Regions from separate parts of the Brumicola nitratireducens FR1064 genome, predicted to be linked through region 2. Evidence: predicted binding sites of a transcription regulator. Region 2 holds the regulator's gene; each other region holds the start of a gene.
The links. The regulator LexA, encoded in region 2, represses DNA repair genes until DNA is damaged. The targets are predictions, from matches to a motif close to TACTGTATNNNNATACAGTA.
Positions count from the first base shown of each region.

Region 1: a site for LexA is predicted at 2,706-2,725, ahead of dinB (DNA polymerase IV). Genes of this name have one in related genera too.
Region 3: a site for LexA is predicted at 3,003-3,022, ahead of GNIT_RS06170 (DNA topoisomerase III). Genes of this name have one in related genera too.

Region 1 covers NC_016041.1:845,703-851,835, forward strand. Annotated here, with positions in the region: gene nqrF (NADH:ubiquinone reductase (Na(+)-transporting) subunit F) at 1-884, shown strand, start outside; gene GNIT_RS03680 (FAD:protein FMN transferase) at 1,278-2,297, shown strand; gene nqrM ((Na+)-NQR maturation NqrM) at 2,363-2,596, shown strand; gene dinB (DNA polymerase IV) at 2,771-3,832, shown strand; gene GNIT_RS03695 (M17 family metallopeptidase) at 3,949-5,499, shown strand; gene GNIT_RS03700 (DUF1653 domain-containing protein) at 5,508-5,717, shown strand; gene GNIT_RS03705 (MBL fold metallo-hydrolase) at 5,849-6,133, shown strand, end outside.
Region 2 covers NC_016041.1:3,990,427-3,996,559, forward strand. Annotated here, with positions in the region: gene ctaD (cytochrome c oxidase subunit I) at 1-1,261, opposite strand, end outside; gene coxB (cytochrome c oxidase subunit II) at 1,274-2,398, opposite strand; gene lexA (transcriptional repressor LexA) at 2,846-3,466, opposite strand; gene GNIT_RS16910 (S8 family serine peptidase) at 4,170-6,133, shown strand, end outside.
Region 3 covers NC_016041.1:1,412,258-1,418,390, reverse strand. Annotated here, with positions in the region: gene GNIT_RS06185 (disulfide bond formation protein B) at 123-530, opposite strand; gene GNIT_RS06180 (type 2 periplasmic-binding domain-containing protein) at 732-1,526, shown strand; gene GNIT_RS06175 (GGDEF domain-containing protein) at 1,740-2,894, shown strand; gene GNIT_RS06170 (DNA topoisomerase III) at 3,032-4,948, shown strand; gene GNIT_RS06160 (hypothetical protein) at 5,388-6,133, shown strand, end outside.

The sequences.
Region 1 (6,133 bases), 990 kb from region 2:
TCAAGCAAAACATGGATATTGAGCTTCCAGAAGAAGTTTTTGGTATTAAAAAGTGGGATTGTGAAGTGCTTTCTAATGACAGCAAAGCAACCTTCATCAAAGAACTTAAGCTTGGCATACCTAACGGCGAGAGCGTTCCGTTTAAAGCCGGTGGTTACATTCAAATTGAGGCGCCACCTCACCATGTTAAGTACAAAGATTTTGATGTACCAGAGAAATTCCGTAAAGATTGGGAACACTTCGGTTTCTTCGATGTAGAGTCAAAGTGTGACGAAGAAACTATTCGTGCATACTCAATGGCAAATTACCCAGAAGAAGAAGGCATCATTTTGCTGAACGTGCGTATTGCTACGCCGCCACCAAATAATTTGAGCCTTCCAGCTGGTAAAATGTCATCATTCATTTGGTCATTAAAGCCAGGCGACAAAGCCACGATATCCGGTCCTTTCGGTGAGTTTTACGCGAAAGAAACAGATGCAGAAATGGTATTTGTTGGCGGTGGTGCAGGTATGGCCCCAATGCGTTCACACATTTTTGACCAACTTCGTCGAATTAAAACAGACCGTAAAATGACGTTCTGGTACGGCGCTCGTTCGTCACGTGAAATGTTCTACGTAGAAGATTTCGACATGTTAGCCAAAGAAAACGATAACTTTGAATGGCATGTAGCACTGTCAGATCCACAACCAGAAGATAACTGGGAAGGCGACACAGGTTTTATTCACAACGTACTGTTGGAAAACTACCTGAAAGACCACCCAGCACCAGAAGATTGTGAGTTCTACATGTGTGGTCCACCTATGATGAACGCCGCAGTAATCAACATGCTCAAAGAGCTTGGCGTTGAAGACGAAAACATCATGCTAGATGACTTCGGTGGCTAATCAGCCATAAGGAAGAAAGCAACAACATTAGGCGCCTCATTGGCGCCTTTTTATTAAAAAATAAATAATAAATAATAAAAAACAACAACAGAAGCTCAAATATAAAACCGAGAATAGCCCCCCTCTGCGCCATTAGCAAACCTTCACTAGGCAAGGACGCCTAGTGTGAGCGGTCAGGATGACGAAAAGCGCGTTTGCTAATGGCGCAGAGGGGGGCTGTTCTCGGTTTTTGCGGTCTTAAACTTTCGCTAGATCGAGAGGCCTAGCGTGAGCGGTCAGGATAACGAACTTTTATGTCCATCAGTAAATTCATGTATAATGCAGCGCAACGAAACGTCGCTATGCTGGTCTTACAGTTGTAACCCACGTTTTCAGTTTACCAACTAGTTATATATGAGGATTGCCTTGAAATTTTTACTGCCTTTTCTATTATTATTTGTATTTTCGTGTGCCCCCCAGCAACCGCTTGAGATTGCTATAACCGGCAAAACAATGGGAACCACATATAATATAAAAGTGGTTCAGCAAAGCGATGCGCCCATCGATATACAGGCACTACAGGCAGAAATTGATGATGCGCTAATTCAAGTTAACGCATTAATGTCCACTTATGACCCTAAGTCAGAGCTATCCTTGTTAAACAAAGCACAAGCAGGACAAGCATTTCCTATATCAGAACAAACCGAATACGTGCTAACAGAAGCCATTAGGTTGAATAACTTGAGCCAAGGCAGCCTTGACATAACTGTTGGTCCTTTAGTCAATCTGTGGGGCTTTGGGCCCGATAAACGACCAGAAGTGATACCTACCCAAACCCAACTAACGGAAATTGCAGATTATGTGGGTATTGATAAGTTCCAGTTAGTTGATGGCGTTGTCACAAAGTTACACTCAAAGTTGTATATAGATTTATCGACAATTGCAAAAGGGTATGGTGTTGATGTTGTAGCTGATATCATAGAAAACAATCAAATAGATAATTACCTAGTTGAAATTGGCGGCGAAATGCGAGTTGCCGGCAAAAAAGGCAATGGCTCTGATTGGCGCATTGCTATTGAACAACCTATAACGACAGAGCGGGCCATACAAAAGATTATCAGTATAGGCGACAATGCCGTAGCCACGTCAGGCGATTACCGTAATTATTTTGAAAAAGACGGTGTGCGCTATTCGCATTTAATTGAACCAACTACCGGGTATCCTATTAAGCATAATCTTGTATCGGTTACCGTAGTGCATCCTTCATCAATGACTGCAGATGGTTTAGCTACAGCGTTGAATGTCATGGGGGCGGATAAAGCAAAGGTTTTAGCAGTCAGCAATGATCTAGCCGTATTTATGATCATGAAGGAAGGCAGCGAATTTATTGAATACGCGTCTCCCGCATTTGTAAGAGATGTTAAACAAAATTAGCGACCGTGTGCGGCAGCATCGCCGTTCAGTCATATTAAAGCATTTTGAAAATTTTAGAGGTAAGCGTGAGTACATTTATTTTAGCATTTGCATTTTTCTTACTGATGGTAGCGGCCATGGCAGTGGGTTATATCCTGCAAAAAAAAACGATTGCTGGCAGTTGCGGTGGTTTAGGGGCAATAGGTATTTCAAAAGCCTGTGATTGCCCAGAGCCATGCGATAGAAAAAAAGCAAGAATGGAAAGAGAAGAACAAAGACAGAAAAAAATAAAGGAATGGCAAGATAACCAAATTCTATAAGCGGCGAACAGTTGAAATACATAACTCCCGCGTCCAATTGTAAAACAACAAAGGCCCTCTCTGTCAAAACAACGCGATGAATAATTGGTAAATCACTAATAGTGTTTTAAACTGTGTGTATATACAGTGTTGCTGAGTTGGAATTCCACATTATTCTGAAGCAAATATTATCTAATGCGTAAGTTTATTCACATCGACATGGACTGCTTTTACGCAGCAGTCGAGATGCGTGACGACCCAAGCTTAAAGCACAAACCAATTGCCATTGGTGGCAGCGCCGATCGCAGGGGTGTCGTAGCTACTTGTAACTATCCTGCGAGAAAATTTGGTGTGCGCTCAGCTATGGCTACCGCAACCGCCCTAAGGCTCTGTCCAGACCTTGTTTTGGTGAAAGGTCGAATGGATGAATACAAAAAAGTGTCGGACCAAATAAAGGAAATTTATTTGCGTTATACCGATGAGATTGAGCCTCTCTCGTTGGATGAAGTCTTTTTAGATGTCACCGAAAGTGAATTGTTTGGCGGGAGTGCTACCTATATTGCTGAAGATATTCGACGTGCAATATTTGAAGAAACAGGCTTAACCGCTTCAGCAGGCGTGGCTCCTATAAAATTTGTGGCTAAAGTTGCTAGTGACGAAAACAAACCGAACGGTATTTGTGTAATTAATCCAGCGCAATTGGACGAGTTTGTTAAGCGCCTCCCCTTGAAGAAAATACCGGGCGTGGGCAAGGTAACACTCGAAAAGTTAAATAAACTCGGGTTATACAAATGTGAGGATATTCGTTCATTCCCCATCGAAAAACTACATAAACATTTCGGTAAATTTGGCGCCGCTCTTTGGAAACGGGCACATGCTATCGATGAAAGAAGACTTTCGACAAACAGAAAAAGAAAGTCGATAGGGGTGGAGCGAACCTTAGACAAAGATCTTGTAAGCTTGGAAGAATGCAAAGAAGTGGTAACAAGGCTGCTGCCTAAGCTTTATGAACGAATTGATACTAAAAAACACAGTCCAATTAAGTCATTGGGAGTGAAACTGAAGTTTGACGACTTTCAACAAACCACTGTTGAACAGCAGTCACAAGAAGTAAACGAGCAATTATTAATCGAATTGCTCGCCAAGGCATTCGAAAGAGGAGATGGTAAAAACGTCCGCTTAGTGGGGCTGCACGTATCTTTGGCAGATAATATTAATGCTGATCAACTCGCTTTGCCCTTGTTTAGTGCAGAATAAGCAATATACTTTAGTTTCATTTCATAATAACAATAATAAGCTATGCAAGAAGTGCCAAGCTCTTTTAAAAGAGAAAATAGACTTCTGCTTAATATGCAATCCTAACGGAGACATCAATGCCTTTTCCTAACGCAGTTTTAGAAACAAATATTGCACAATTGACTCATGAATATGACGCTTATGTATTAGTCAGTAACACGCTGTCGAGTCAGCACTACCCAGATATTCAACAAAATTTAGAGCAGCACCAGTCGCTCGACAAGCGCGTTGGCGGACATGCAGTTCTTGTTGCAGCGGACGTTGTTGGCGGAAGGTTACTGCAAGTGCCTGTAGGTCAATTAGACCGAGACTACGACGATGTTCGCCGCATCTTTGATGCAGCGCGAAACGTCGCACAGACCCTCTTGGACTCAGGTGTACGCAAGCCGCTTCTAGAAATCAATCTAGCGGGCTTAAATGAGAGCCAAGCAGCGCAATTTAAAAATGCTGTCGAAGCGGCATATTTGGGACTATGCCAAGGTTTATGGCAGCCTCTTGAAGCAAGGCAAGCTTTAGATGAACACGAAATTGAACCGATTGAATTCATTGGTTTGATTGACGGCAGCAGTAGCATCGATGTATCTCGTTTAAATGCTATTGAAGCAGGGAAGCGAATTGCACGTGACCTCTGCGGCACTGAGCCTGAGCGCATGGCACCGCCAGGTTTCGCCGATTACTGTGTTGCGGCATTCAAAGGCTCAAATGTGAAAGTAACGGTTGTTTCTGACGATGCACATATCAAACATGAGTATCCTCTGCTGCATGCTGTCGCGAGAGCTTCAATTGAAGTGAAAAGACATCGTCCCCGCATTATTCGCATGGTTTACGAGCCATCGGGCGAAATTACTAAAACACTTTTATTTGCAGGCAAAGGCATCACTTTTGATACTGGCGGCGCTGATTTAAAAGTGAATGGTCATATGGCAGGTATGAGCCGAGATAAAGGCGGCGCTGCAGGCGTTGCCGGTTTTATGAAGACACTTTCTTTACTCGCGCCGAAAGGCATTAAAGTTATCGCAGAACTCGGCGCAGTTCGAAACAGTATTGGTGCTGAAGCCTTTATACCGGATGAAATTATTACTAGCCATGCAGGCGTAAGAGTACGCGTTGGCAATACGGATGCTGAAGGCAGAATGTTGCTTGCCGACCTACTTTCGCATTTGCGAGAAGATGCAGTTAGTGCGGTAAACCCTCAATTGTTTTCAGTTGCAACCCTAACAGGACACGCAGCAATGGCTTTTGGACCCTATACCGCGCTGGTTGAAAACAAACCTGCCCGAGATATGGGTATTGCAAAGCAATTATTCGTGCAGGGTGAACTATGTGCTGATCAGGTGGAGCCATCGCTTTCGCGTCGCGAAGATTTTGACTTTGTTAAGCCACGCACAAAAGCGGATGATGTGTTGTCTTCAAACAATGCGCCTTCTGTAACCACTATGCGTGGTCATCAATTCCCAATGGCATTTTTAACGATTGCGTCTGGCTTGGACAAACATGAGGCTAGCGCAAAACAGCCATTGCCTTTCACTCACGTCGATATCGCGGGTAGCGGCATCGAGGGGCTTGATTGGCAACATGGAAAGCCAACAGGCGCGCCAGTTAATGTGTTTGTTAACACTTACTTATAGGTTTTTAGATGAAAACTGGATTATATAAGCACTATAAAGGCAATAACTATGAAGTCATTGGTGTAGCACGCCACTCGGAAGATGAAACAGAATTAGTGGTTTATAGGCCAACTTATGGTGAGAAAGGGCTTTGGGTTCGTCCACTGGATATGTTTACAGAGAGCATTGAAGTTGATGGAAAACAAATTCCAAGGTTTAGCTATATAGATGAAACGTAATTCGCTATCAGACTACGGTAACTAGTTCTAATATAATTAAGCACTTTTTACTGAATAGCTCCGTATTGAACTAAATTGCAAAAAAACATGTAAACACGAACAATCGAAAAAGTAACATTAAGGAATAAATAATGAAAAATATGATAGGAAAAAGCGTTTTAGCACTATCACTCGCTGGGCTATTTGCATCTTCTGCATTTTCCCAAGGCCGTTTCGATGACGTTGAAGTGAAATCACAATCGGTAGGCGGCTCGGTGCATATGCTAGTTGGAGCGGGCGGTAATATCGGCGTTTCTGCTGGGCCTGATGGACTACTGATCGTTGATGATCAATATGCTGATCTAGCAGACAAAATTGCAGTAAGCCTTGCTGATATAAGCAAAGAGCAGACTCGCTATGTCATCAACACGCATTTT
Region 2 (6,133 bases):
TTGGCAACCAGTAATAAACAGCGGCCATAATGGAGAACACGGCACCAGTAACGAGTACATAGTGGAAGTGAGCAACCACGAAGTAAGTATCATGGTATTGGAAATCCACTGGTGTGATTGCCAGCATCAGGCCTGATAAACCACCAATAGTAAATAACACGATAAAGGCGATAGCGAACATCATCGGCACTTCAAAGGTTAAAGAACCGCGCCACATTGTGGCTACCCAGTTAAACACTTTCACACCTGTCGGTACGGAAATTAACATGGTCGCAAACATAAAGAACATCTCAGCGGCCACCGGCATGCCGGTTGTAAACATGTGGTGCGCCCAAACAATGAACGACAACAAAGCAATAGATGCCGTTGCATAAACCATAGACGCATAGCCAAATAGCTTTTTACGCGAGAAGGTAGGAACAATAGCCGAGATAATGCCGAAAGCAGGCAAAATCATTATGTAAACTTCAGGGTGCCCGAAGAACCAAAATATATGCTGGAACATAACGGGGTCACCACCACCTGCGGCATCAAAGAAACTGGTGCCGAAAAACTTATCAGTCAGAACCATCGTTACCGCGCCTGCTAGCACAGGCATAACCGCTATAAGCAGGAAGGCCGTAATCAACCAAGTCCATACAAACAAAGGCATTTTCATATAGGTCATACCTGGTGCACGCATATTTAATATGGTCACAACCACGTTAATTGCGCCCATGATAGATGAAATACCCATGATGTGGACGGAAAACACGAACAAAGCGGTGCTGTCGCCACTGTACTGTGTTGATAGAGGGGCGTAGAACGTCCAACCAAATGCAGGACCGCCGCCATCCATAAATAGAGACGAAAGCAAAATAAGGAAGGCAAATGGTAGGATCCAAAAACTCCAGTTATTCATTCGCGGTAGTGCCATATCAGGCGCGCCAATCATCATTGGAACGAGCCAGTTTGCCAAACCAGTAAAGGCGGGCATAACAGCACCAAATACCATAATAAGACCGTGTACTGTGGTCATTTGGTTAAAGAAATGTGGTTCTACGATTTGCAGACCTGGTTGAAACAGCTCCGCGCGAATGACCATTGCCATTGCGCCGCCTATTAAGAACATGATGAACGCGAACCAAAGATAAAGCGTGCCGATATCTTTATGGTTCGTGGTGAACAACCATCTTAAAATGCCTTTGGGTATGTGATGTTCGTGATGGGCATCGTGGCCATCATGCGAATCATGTGCTTCGTTTACGGTTTCTGTATTCATGTTGATGACCTTCTATTTACCGTTAATTATTGCGTTAACATCTTTAGCTTGCACCATGTCGCCCGTGTTATTACCCCAAGCATTTCGCTCATAAGTAACGACTGCGGCTATTTCAGACATAGATAACTGCTTACCAAACGCCGGCATGTTATTTTTACCGTTGATGATCATACTAATATGTAACGGAATATTTTGTTTTTCTAAGGCAACTTTACTGCCTTTCAACGCTGGGAACATAGGTGGCAAGCCACCACCGTTAGCTTGATGGCAAGCGATACAGGCAGTGTCATATATTTTCTTACCTTGCGTCATTAACTCTTCCATACTCATGTTCATGGAAAGCAGACGCTGCTCCTCTTCTTTCGCTCTCATCGCGGTTGATTCTTCTGCCTTCAGCCATGCTTCATATTCAGCGGGGTCTTTAGCAATAACAACGACAGGCATAAAGCCGTGGTCTTGTCCGCATAATTCTGCGCATTGGCCGCGGTAGATACCAGGCTCATTAACATTGGTCCATGCTTCATTGATGAAACCAGGGTTGGCGTCTTTTTTGATCGCGAAATCTGGAACCCACCAAGAATGGATAACGTCATCAGAAGTTATCAAGAAACGAACTTTCTTACCCGTTGGAATGACGAGAGGTCTATCTACTTCTAACAGATAGTTTTCGCCCTTGGTGAATTTGTTGTTTATTTGCTCTCTTTGAGTGGCAAGTAAGGAAAAGAATTCGACATCTGGATTGTCTTTGTATTTGTAGTGCCATTTCCACTGCGAGCCCGTCACTATTATAGTAACGTCAGCCTCACTAGTATCTTCCATAGCGATGAGAGTTGTGGCCGCTGGCCACGCCATCGCAATAAGAATGACAAAAGGAATAACCGTCCACAGTACTTCTACTTTCACGTTTTCATGAAAATTAGCTGGCTTAGCTCCGGTAGATTTACGGTGCATTACCATCGAATAAAACATCACACCAAATACGACGGCACCGATAACAACACATATCCAAAACATCAGCATGTGTAAGTCATACACTTCTAAGCTGATATCGCTTACACCTTGACGTAGGTTTAGGTCAGACCGTTCTGCAGCCGTTGAGGCTATTGCTGAATTACTAAACGCTAGTAACGCGCCAATAAGCAATGAAGTTACTCGATTCACTCTGATACTCCTTTCCAATCTTCTTCTTCAGGTTGTGAATTTTTACGCTCTGATGTGAAGATTCTGTTTAATTTGTTATTTTGATGTAAATCAATGCCTAATGATTAAACAAAGTACCTGCATAGTCTAGTGTTTTCTTGAAAATAGATTGAATATCTTGGTAATGATTAAAATTTGTACTGCGCTTTTTATGATCTTTTAGAAGCTCATATACGTTGGCGGCTACATTAGTCACATTGAAACAGTGCATTTTTGACGGGATTAGACAGCGGTAGTCGATATAACACTTCAGAACTTCAACATTAAATGAAATTGAGGTTTGCACTTTGAAACTGCTGTTTGAGGGGAAATACGACATAAAAAAGCCGCTCATGAAGCGGCTATTTTAAGTTTTTAATAAGCTACAAATAACTCTATCTGACGCTACATCCAATCTGAATTACGAATGACGCCAACGGCAATACCTTCAATGTTAAAAGGCTGTGAGGCTAAATCGACTTTAATAGGCGCGAACGCGTCGTTTTCTGCATGTAGTAAAACTTGGCTACCTCGTTTTTCAAAACGCTTCACCGTAACGTCTTCATCAACTCGAGCGACGACAACTTGGCCGTTATGAACATCAGTCGTGCGATGCACCGCCAAAATATCACCGTCCATAATCCCGATATCCTTCATACTCATGCCGTGAACTCTAAGCAAAAAATCAGCGTTTGGTTTGAATAGGTCGGGATCGATTTTATAATGACATTCTACATGCTCTGTTGCCAAAATCGGCTCACCTGCAGCTACTCGGCCGATCAGTGGTAAACCTTCGTCAGCCTCGTCATCTAATGCGCAATTCAGTTTAATACCACGCGATGTGCCAGGAATGATATCGATCACCCCTTTCTTTGCGAGGGCTTTCAAATGCTCCTCAGCGGCATTCGCCGACTTGAAACCTAAGTGACGCGCAATTTCAGCACGAGTGGGCGGCATGCCCGTATCAATCATTGTACTTTTAATAAGGTCGAGTACTTCTTGTTGCCTGGGAGTTAGTGGACGCATAAACAGCCTGTTTTTCTATACAGTTAGATGTAAGTATATACAGGAAAAGGCAAATGGCAACGATCAAATTGTGGGATCCGGTTTATTTTGCAAAAAATCCTGTTTGATTAAACCTCAGAATAGGAGGCATTCGTCAAAGTAGAATACAAGTTAACTTTTAAGACGCTCCTAAATCGGAGAAAAATCATTTCTTGTATATTAGCTGGCGCGTGATTGATGATTTATAAGATTAGCATCCGAGGCGCACTCAGATAACACAGGCTAATTAAAGGTTTTAGCTCATAATATAATCTTGATAAGTTCGCTTACTTTGAGCAATTTGAGGATATGGGAACGGCGAATTATTCTCCTTGCAGGTGGCACTGGATTTGCGTCAGTCAATGCTTTTTTCAGAATGTACCGTCACCAAATCTGCATGGCTTCATCGACTTATTCTGGAGAGTAAAACAGCAGCAGGATGGATACATAAAGCGGTTATTGAAAAATTTTAAGTCTTCGCCGCTATGATGCATATGTCGCTGGCATGTTCCAAAAGGTAAAAGTGACCCATTATGACTTCTCCGCGCTTGACTTGCCTAACGAGCAATGACTCGGTGATGAGTTTGAGTATTTATAACACAATATGAAATTGCATATTGGTGCTCGAAGTGAACTGAGATAAACTCAAAGATCTAAATCAAAGTAGTAATAACAAGGATGTTTTATGATTGTATTTTCACGCCCACTCCGTCGCGGCTTAATACTGACCGCATTGCTGCAATTTTGTTTTTCTTCGTTCGCAAACGCAGATAGTACAATTTCCGAAAAAACACTTCCGTCAGTTTCAGACGATACACTAACGGTGACAACGACACGATCTGATGGGTTGTCGACTGTAAAGTACTATCCGGCTGGACCACAGCGCTACATCGTAGAGTTAACATCACCAGGCTTAATCGAGCAACAGCAACTTCTAGCAGCAGAAAATCCGTCAGTAAACAGGCTGAACACAAGACTCTCTGCTGAACTTCGCAACTATCAAAGTGCGTTGCAGCAAGAACATCAAACACTTCTTAGCTATATTGGTACGATTAACCAAAAAATTCTCCCTACTTACCAATTTACTCACACGATAAACGCCATCGTTGTGGAAGCATCACCCAACGAGGTTGATAAGATCCGTTCGCTTCCTAATGTCAAAAGAGTGGTAGCCGACCAAGTGATGTCACGTCAACTAAGTGAAAGTGTTTCTCTAGTGCGAGCAAATGACGCTTGGTTGCGGCTTGATAATGCTGGAGCAACCCTTACTGGTAATGGAATAGTTGTAGCGGTGTTAGACACCGGTATTGATTATACCCACTCAGCATTGGGTGGCTGCTTTGGCGAAGGGTGTAAAGTCATAGCTGGATACGACTTCCACTATGACGATGACGACCCAATGGATATCGATGGTCATGGTACTCACGTAGCAGGTATTGTTGCAGGCAACAGCGAAAGCCTTCGTGGGGTTGCTCCTGATGCAAAATTACACGCTTACAAAGTCCTCGGTGATGAAGGTTTTGGATATACCTCGAACATTCTTGCTGGTATCGAAAGAGCCATCGACCCCGATCAAAATGCGGATACAGAAGATCGCGTTGATGTCATCAATATGAGTTTAGGTGGTAATGGCAATGCCGAAGGCCCATTAAGTCAAGCTGTTGATCGCGCTACGCAAGCCGGCATCGTGGTCGTTGTGTCAGCTGGTAACAATGGTAATTTCAATGACATTGCTAATCTATCTCCATCATCAGCACGAACTGCTATTACAGTAGCCTCCTCAACCAAATCAGATCAGCTCTCAAGTTTCAGCTCAAAGGGTGATAGCCAAGCAGATGCACCACTTAAACCAGAGCTATCAGCACCCGGCGATGATATTTTTTCTGCCTCGCCTGGAGAAAACATAATTTCTTTAAGTGGTACCAGTATGGCAGCGCCGCACGTTGCCGGAGCAGCAGCTATTCTGCTGCAACAATTCCCTGAACTAACTGCGGCAGAGGTTAAACAACGATTGATGGCATCTGCAAGAGATATTGGATTTTTGCCGCATGCTCAAGGCGCTGGTCGATTGGATATCATTGACGCATTGGATGTATCGTTAGCGTCAGCAGAGGGTATCGTTGATTTTGGAAATATTACGCAACAAACAGGCTCGTACCAATCGGATTTAAGTCTCACCCTGCATAATTTGTCTAATCAACCCGTTGTTCTTGCTGTAGACAGTGAGCAAACATTCCCAAATGGCGTACTGATTGAGGTTCCTGAAACGATCAGCATCGCCGCGAGAGCTAAGGTTTCCGTTCAGGTCTCGCTAATCATTGACGAAGTTGGTAGCCTCGACGCTTCAACGCTCGACAACCTTACGTTTGTTGACAGTCTTTTATTTGAATCTGGCGAATCACGATTACGCGTACCCGTAACTTTTCAAAAAGCCTTTGAAATTCAGTTTGAACACAATGCAAACAGCGATACTCAATTTAATATTTACGGTGAAAACAGTTTTTACCGCCGAGTCAGCGTGCGCGCAGGTGAAACGGCTATCGTCAAAATTCCGACCGGAGAAAAGACACTGTTAATCGATTATGGTTGGATAAGATTCAGCGATATTGGGATGCCCAACCCAGTTGAATCAGCAATGCTTATAGGACA
Region 3 (6,133 bases), 1.6 Mb from region 2:
GGTGCTAGTCTCTCATTTCTTAAATAAAGCGAGTACGTTTACCCTTCGCTTTACCAAACTTTAGTATAATTTATAAAACCAAGCAATATCCGTTATTTGAAATAGTAAACTTTTCAAGTAACTTACAAACGTTTTTGCGTATCCGGAGATGCCCAAATAAGCAGTAACAAGCCCGATATTATGAACAATGCGCAGCCGGACAATAGCCATGGATTAATAAACCAAACCTCGCCCCATTCGAACTTACCAAACATGATTTTCTTCCATCCTTCGAAGTGTTGAAAAGCACCAACAAAAAAACCAAAAGCAGCAACTGTGCTTGCAAGATACAGATTTATCCAGTTTCTAGGGTTGGGCAGCAGTAGCGATAGTCCTAATATACCGATGATCGTGCGCTGTGCTCTGCAATAAGGACAAACATAGACTAAATCAGTGAGTTCTGAAGCCCAAGCTAAAACACAAATCGCTATCGCAACAATTCCCACAATTTTTCGATTATTTAACAAGCAATTTAGTAATGCTTTATCCATCTTGTTTACCTTCTTATTTTAATGTCTACTTGTATTAACTAAAGATTAGAATGATATTTTATGTGTCTCTTCGCAAGCGTTTTAATAATGACTAGATATAAAAATCAAAATCAAAATCAAAATCAAAATCAAAAACGGTACTTCTTAGTTTCACCTAACAGCTAATAAATTAACAACATAATATTTCTAATAAGCCAAATAATGATAATAAATGAAAAACAGGTCCGTTTTTGGAACGGCAACAAATCACCCATTAGACGTGAATACGAAAAGCAGTTGCTTTCTTTATGCTTGAGTGAAGCCGATTTTGTGGATGCCGATATTTTAGTAGATGAATCCGACTACCCAAGTGCTGAAGATGAAGGGAATATTTTCTCCAAGGGATGCGACGTGCTTGTCAGCGTTGCCGGGAATCAAAAGTTTTCTGGCAAACCTACTAGAATAATAGAGATACCGGTTTGTAAAGGCATTTTAGGTCATCGATTACTGATAATTCTAAAACAACAGGCCAAGCGCTTTAGCAATATAAGTAGCATGGAACAATTACAAAAAATGACGATTGGTATTCCTGCAACTTGGGCTGATGCAGACTTGTTTAGAAAGAATGGATATACGGTGTCCGAAAAAGGCAGCCTAGATGATAACGTAAGTCGTTTATTAGCCCAAAAAATTGACTATATTACCTTAGGGGTAAACGAAATAGAGTCGATATTAGAGCAATTAGGTGACTTCAAAAAGGAATTGTTAATTGAACCAAACATTTTAATTTATTACCCACTTCCACTCGTCTTTTACGTCCACCCCGATAAGATGCAACTTGCCAATATAGTCGAGAGCGGTTTACACGCCGCGATTGCGAATGGCAAACACGCCGCATTATTTGAAATGCATCATCCAAACATTGTAGACAGATTAGCCTTGAGAACGCGCAAAACCTTGCAGTTAACTAATCCTTATTTGCCCGATTCACTCAAGCAATTTCGGGCTATGTTGTAAGTAAATTCAAGTGAATAAACTCGGTGGAAGACTAGCGTCTTTTACCCCCAACAGTCTATCTCAACAGCACTTCGTAATTTATCAAAATGTATACCGATATTTCATTTACGATACGCCAAGAATTAGCGACACTAACAAAATTACGATACTCTCAAGTGTTGGCCGTTTTGGACTAGCGGCACAAAATTATTCTTAGTCAAAATTGAGGGATACATGCATTTACCCACATTAGTTATCATGACATTAGTGACAAATGTCCTAATTGGGTTTTACTTGAGCGTATTGTATCGTCGCAAGCCCAAGGATAAATGTTTTAAACTTTGGGCCTTGTCTTGTGGGAGCTTTGTCATCGGAGCCGCATTAGCATCGTCACGGTCCTATAATATTCCTGAATTTTTCACTTTTTTCGTCGCTGATTTTTTACTAATTTTGACACCTACCTTAATATTATTAGGACTTATCCAGTTTTCTCGATTTCGCTATACAAAGCGCAAAAGAAAGCAATATTTTGCAGCATTCAGCACGGTTGTCGTTCTGTTGTTGGCAACCTTTCAACACCATCAGTTAGTAAGCTTCATAGCGGCGCTGGCAACCGCTTCGTTGTTTGGCCTATGTGCTTATTTATTGCATAAATCAGTCATTAACGAACCCATTCTCACCCGCACGTTAAAAACGATATTCATAGTGCATAGTGCCGTTATGCTCATCCAAGCGATTTTGATTATTATAAACTGGGGTACCATTAATCAAAATGGTTTGCCTGAGAGTTCTATTTATACTCTGTTGAGTCACATACTGTTGACCACCCTTACTGCACTGCTTTTACCCTGGCTCTGCTTTCTTAAACTTGAACGTCAATTAACGTTAAAGTCGCAGCGCGACGGACTAACCAAACTCGCTAATCGAGAGTATTTCTTTAGTCAAGTTGCACGGTATTGGCAAGAATACCCATCCCTGCCAACTGCAGTAATGATGATTGATATAGATCTATTTAAAAACATAAATGACAACTTTGGCCACGCCACTGGCGACCGTACAATAAAATTGGTTGCACAAGTGTTATCAAAACAATTGCGCAGCAACGACATTATTGGACGCGTTGGCGGTGAAGAATACGCCGCATTGTTAGTTGACATCGACCAGCATACCGCATTTAAAATTGCCCAACGTTTGTGTGAGCAAGTAGCTAAACAGTTGCGCTTCATTGGCAAGGACGAAGTTGAGGTCACCATTAGCATTGGCATGGCGCAGCTAAAGCCAGCTAATTATAGTTATGAGGCGGCGTTGAAAGCCGCTGATGTTGCCCTTTATGCGAGTAAAGAATCGGGCCGTAACACCGTATCTATTGGAAAGATTAAAGAGAATTAAGCACTTCGAAAGACACTTTCCACTGACATTCCCTAAACCGCCTAAGTAAAATCCGATGGACAACTGGCCTTTGAGATAGCTAACCTTTTGCGCTAAAGCTTGCTAGAATACTGTTTTTTCATCCAGTAAGCTCTTTTATGATCGTGTATATCGCAGAAAAACCTAGCTTGGGTCGGGCAATTGCGACAGGTTTTTCTGGCAAACAACAAAAGCGCGAGGGCTACATCGAGCTGGATAATGGCGATTGCGTAACGTGGTGTGTCGGTCATCTACTAGAACAAGCAGAGCCAGATAAATACGATGCTGCGTTTGCCAAATGGTCGCTGCAACATCTACCGATTGTGCCCGACAAGTGGCAGCTTGTGCCGAAAAAGAACACACAAAAGCAACTCACCGTGGTTAAACGTCTACTAAAAAAAGCTACGCATATCGTAAATGCGGGCGACCCTGATCGCGAGGGCCAGTTGTTAGTGGATGAAGTGATCACCTATTGCGGGGTAAAAGCCTCAATTATTGAAAATGCCGGACGTTTGTTAATAAACGACTTAAACACCAGTGCAGTGAAAAAAGCACTTCAAAACATGCGGACTAATCGTGAGTTTTTAGGCTTGTCGATTTCGGCCTTAGCTCGCTCTCGCGCTGATTGGTTATATGGGTTAAATCTGACCCGAGCTTACACTCTGCTAGGACAGCGCGGTGGTTATAGCGGTGTTCTTTCTGTTGGGCGAGTTCAGACCCCAGTTTTAGGTTTGGTAGTAAGGCGCGATCAAGAGATTGCACATTTTGTCTCTAAACCCTTTTATGAAGTCATCGCTTCACTAGAATCACAGAACAAGAAAACCTTTAATGCCAAGTGGCAACCAAGCAAAGCTTGCGAACCATATCAAGACGAAGAAGGTCGAGTGCTGTCACGCAAATTAGCGCAAACGGTAGTGAATAAAACGCGAGGCCAACAAGCTAAGGTAACTGACTACAAAGTACAGAATAGGCAAAGTCCCCCGCCCTTGCCATTCAGTTTATCTGTATTACAAATTGAGGCGTCAAAGCGCTTTAACTTATCGCCCAAGATGGTGTTAGATGTTTGTCAGTCTCTGTACGAAAAACACCAATTGATTACTTACCCTAGATCAGATTCTCGCTATTTACCAAAAGACCAGTTTGGGCAGGCTTCAAACGTGTTAGGCGCGATTAAGTCAAATGTGCCAAATTTTGCAAGCGCAGTAGATAACGCTAATCCAAAGTTAAAATCTAAAGCCTGGAATGACAGCAAAGTTGATGCCCACCATGCCATTATTCCGACCAATCGCAGTAAGGCTATAGGCAGCTTTACACAGTATGAAGGGAAAATTTATCAGCTCATTGCTAATCAATATTTAATGCAGTTTTATGGGCCACATAAATATCAAGAACAAGTGGCTAAGATTGATATTGCGGGCGGTGAATTTGTTGCCAAAGGCAAATCGAGTCAAGACTTAGGCTGGTTAGCACTGACTAAAAACCAAAATAATGCATCCGACGATAATAAAAACGACACGTTGTTGCCTCAGTTAAACAAAGGAGAGCTTCTGAAATGCACAGACTCTCAGTTGATGGAGAAGCAAACATCACCCCCTAAACATTTTACAGAAGCTACCTTGCTTGCAGCCATGACCGGTATTTCTCGTTATGTTCAGGATCGCAACATTAAGCTTATATTAAAAGAGACTGATGGGCTGGGCACAGAGGCAACCCGAGCAACAATTATTGATTTGCTATTTAAACGTCAGTTTATGCAAAAAGTAGGCAAAGAGGTCCATGCAACCGAAACAGGTAAAGCCCTTATTAACGCTTTACCTAGTGAAACTACTTATCCTGACATGACCGCAACTTGGGAGGCAGACTTAGATAAAATAGCCCAACGACAACTACGTTATGACGGCTTTATGCAACCTTTAACAGAGTCTATTGCGCGGCTTATTGACAACAGTCAACAGTTAGATTCAAGACAGTTTGCGGGTTTGAAGAGTTCGAAGCCAACGCGCAAGAAGCGTTACTTTAAGAAAAAGTCTTCTTAAGTGAATATAAATATCGCCGTTAATATTCGACTTTATCGTTAAACAGAGGATGACTCTAACTTACGCGAGAGCCAGCCCTTAAATTGCTGCAACGTTTAAATTCGTTTACTTTTTAATCAATCTATATTACGTTGCTTGTGTTAACTATTCCAAACAGCACAAAAATTCACTAGATAAAAAGTGCTACAAAGCAGTAATTGTAGGCTCATAAAACGTTTTAAGGACGAACTTTATGAACGAGCTTGAAATTGCGTTAGCCATCGCACGTCCCTTTCTTAGCTTTTCAATCCGCTCTACTGGCACAGTGGCGGTGAAATCATGTGTTCATCCTTCTCGTTTAACTATCTTTCAAAATAAACTCAGCGATTTATCCATTCATGACACATCTTCACTAGGTTTTTGCCGAATTAGCTGACAATCCGATTACTAAGGACATTCTATGGACATTTTACTTATAAGCGCCGGCATAAAAGCAATGCTGCGAGCTGCACAATCAGGCATTGATTTGAGTGTTGAACGTAAAATTGATAAACCTATTTTTTTACCCACCATCCGCTTGCCGCAAAGTACACCTTTGCAGCAAGTTAGCGAGTTTTTAAACGAGTTTGATAATATCGCGCTGCGCACTCAGCCTCCGTTTGCAAAGGGCTGGCATGAACCAAGCCTTTCTTGGACTTATACTGACGCCGCTAATTCACAGGCCTGTATCGCCAAAATGTATGAGTTGAAAAGCGCAAATGTATTATCTGATAGTTCATCGGAGCAAAAAGACATGCTCATTGGTGGACGCATGATTGAGCAATGGCGATATGACAATCAACCTCCTACAGCTTGGTCGCGCATGGCGTTAACGTTAGTTGATATCGGTGCCGAATTTATTGCCGCTTACCCTTCTGTGATGGGCGCAGATTCTAAAGGTGAGAAACTAGTGATCTCCTTTGCAACAAAGCTCGATAGTCTTATTCCTAACGATGTGGAGGACATGGGTAAACGGCATGACTTTGAAAACAGAGTTTTAGCCGTGTTTGTGCGATCGAGTTTGGCGGTGCTTGCCGAAAATACCAAAGTCATTATTGATGATGAACAGGTTGCAGCCATAGTCAGCGGGGTAATAAATCCGATCGTGACGCAAATGGAAAACAAAGACTTGAGTGAGGTTATTCAATACCGTGATTTGATCAATAC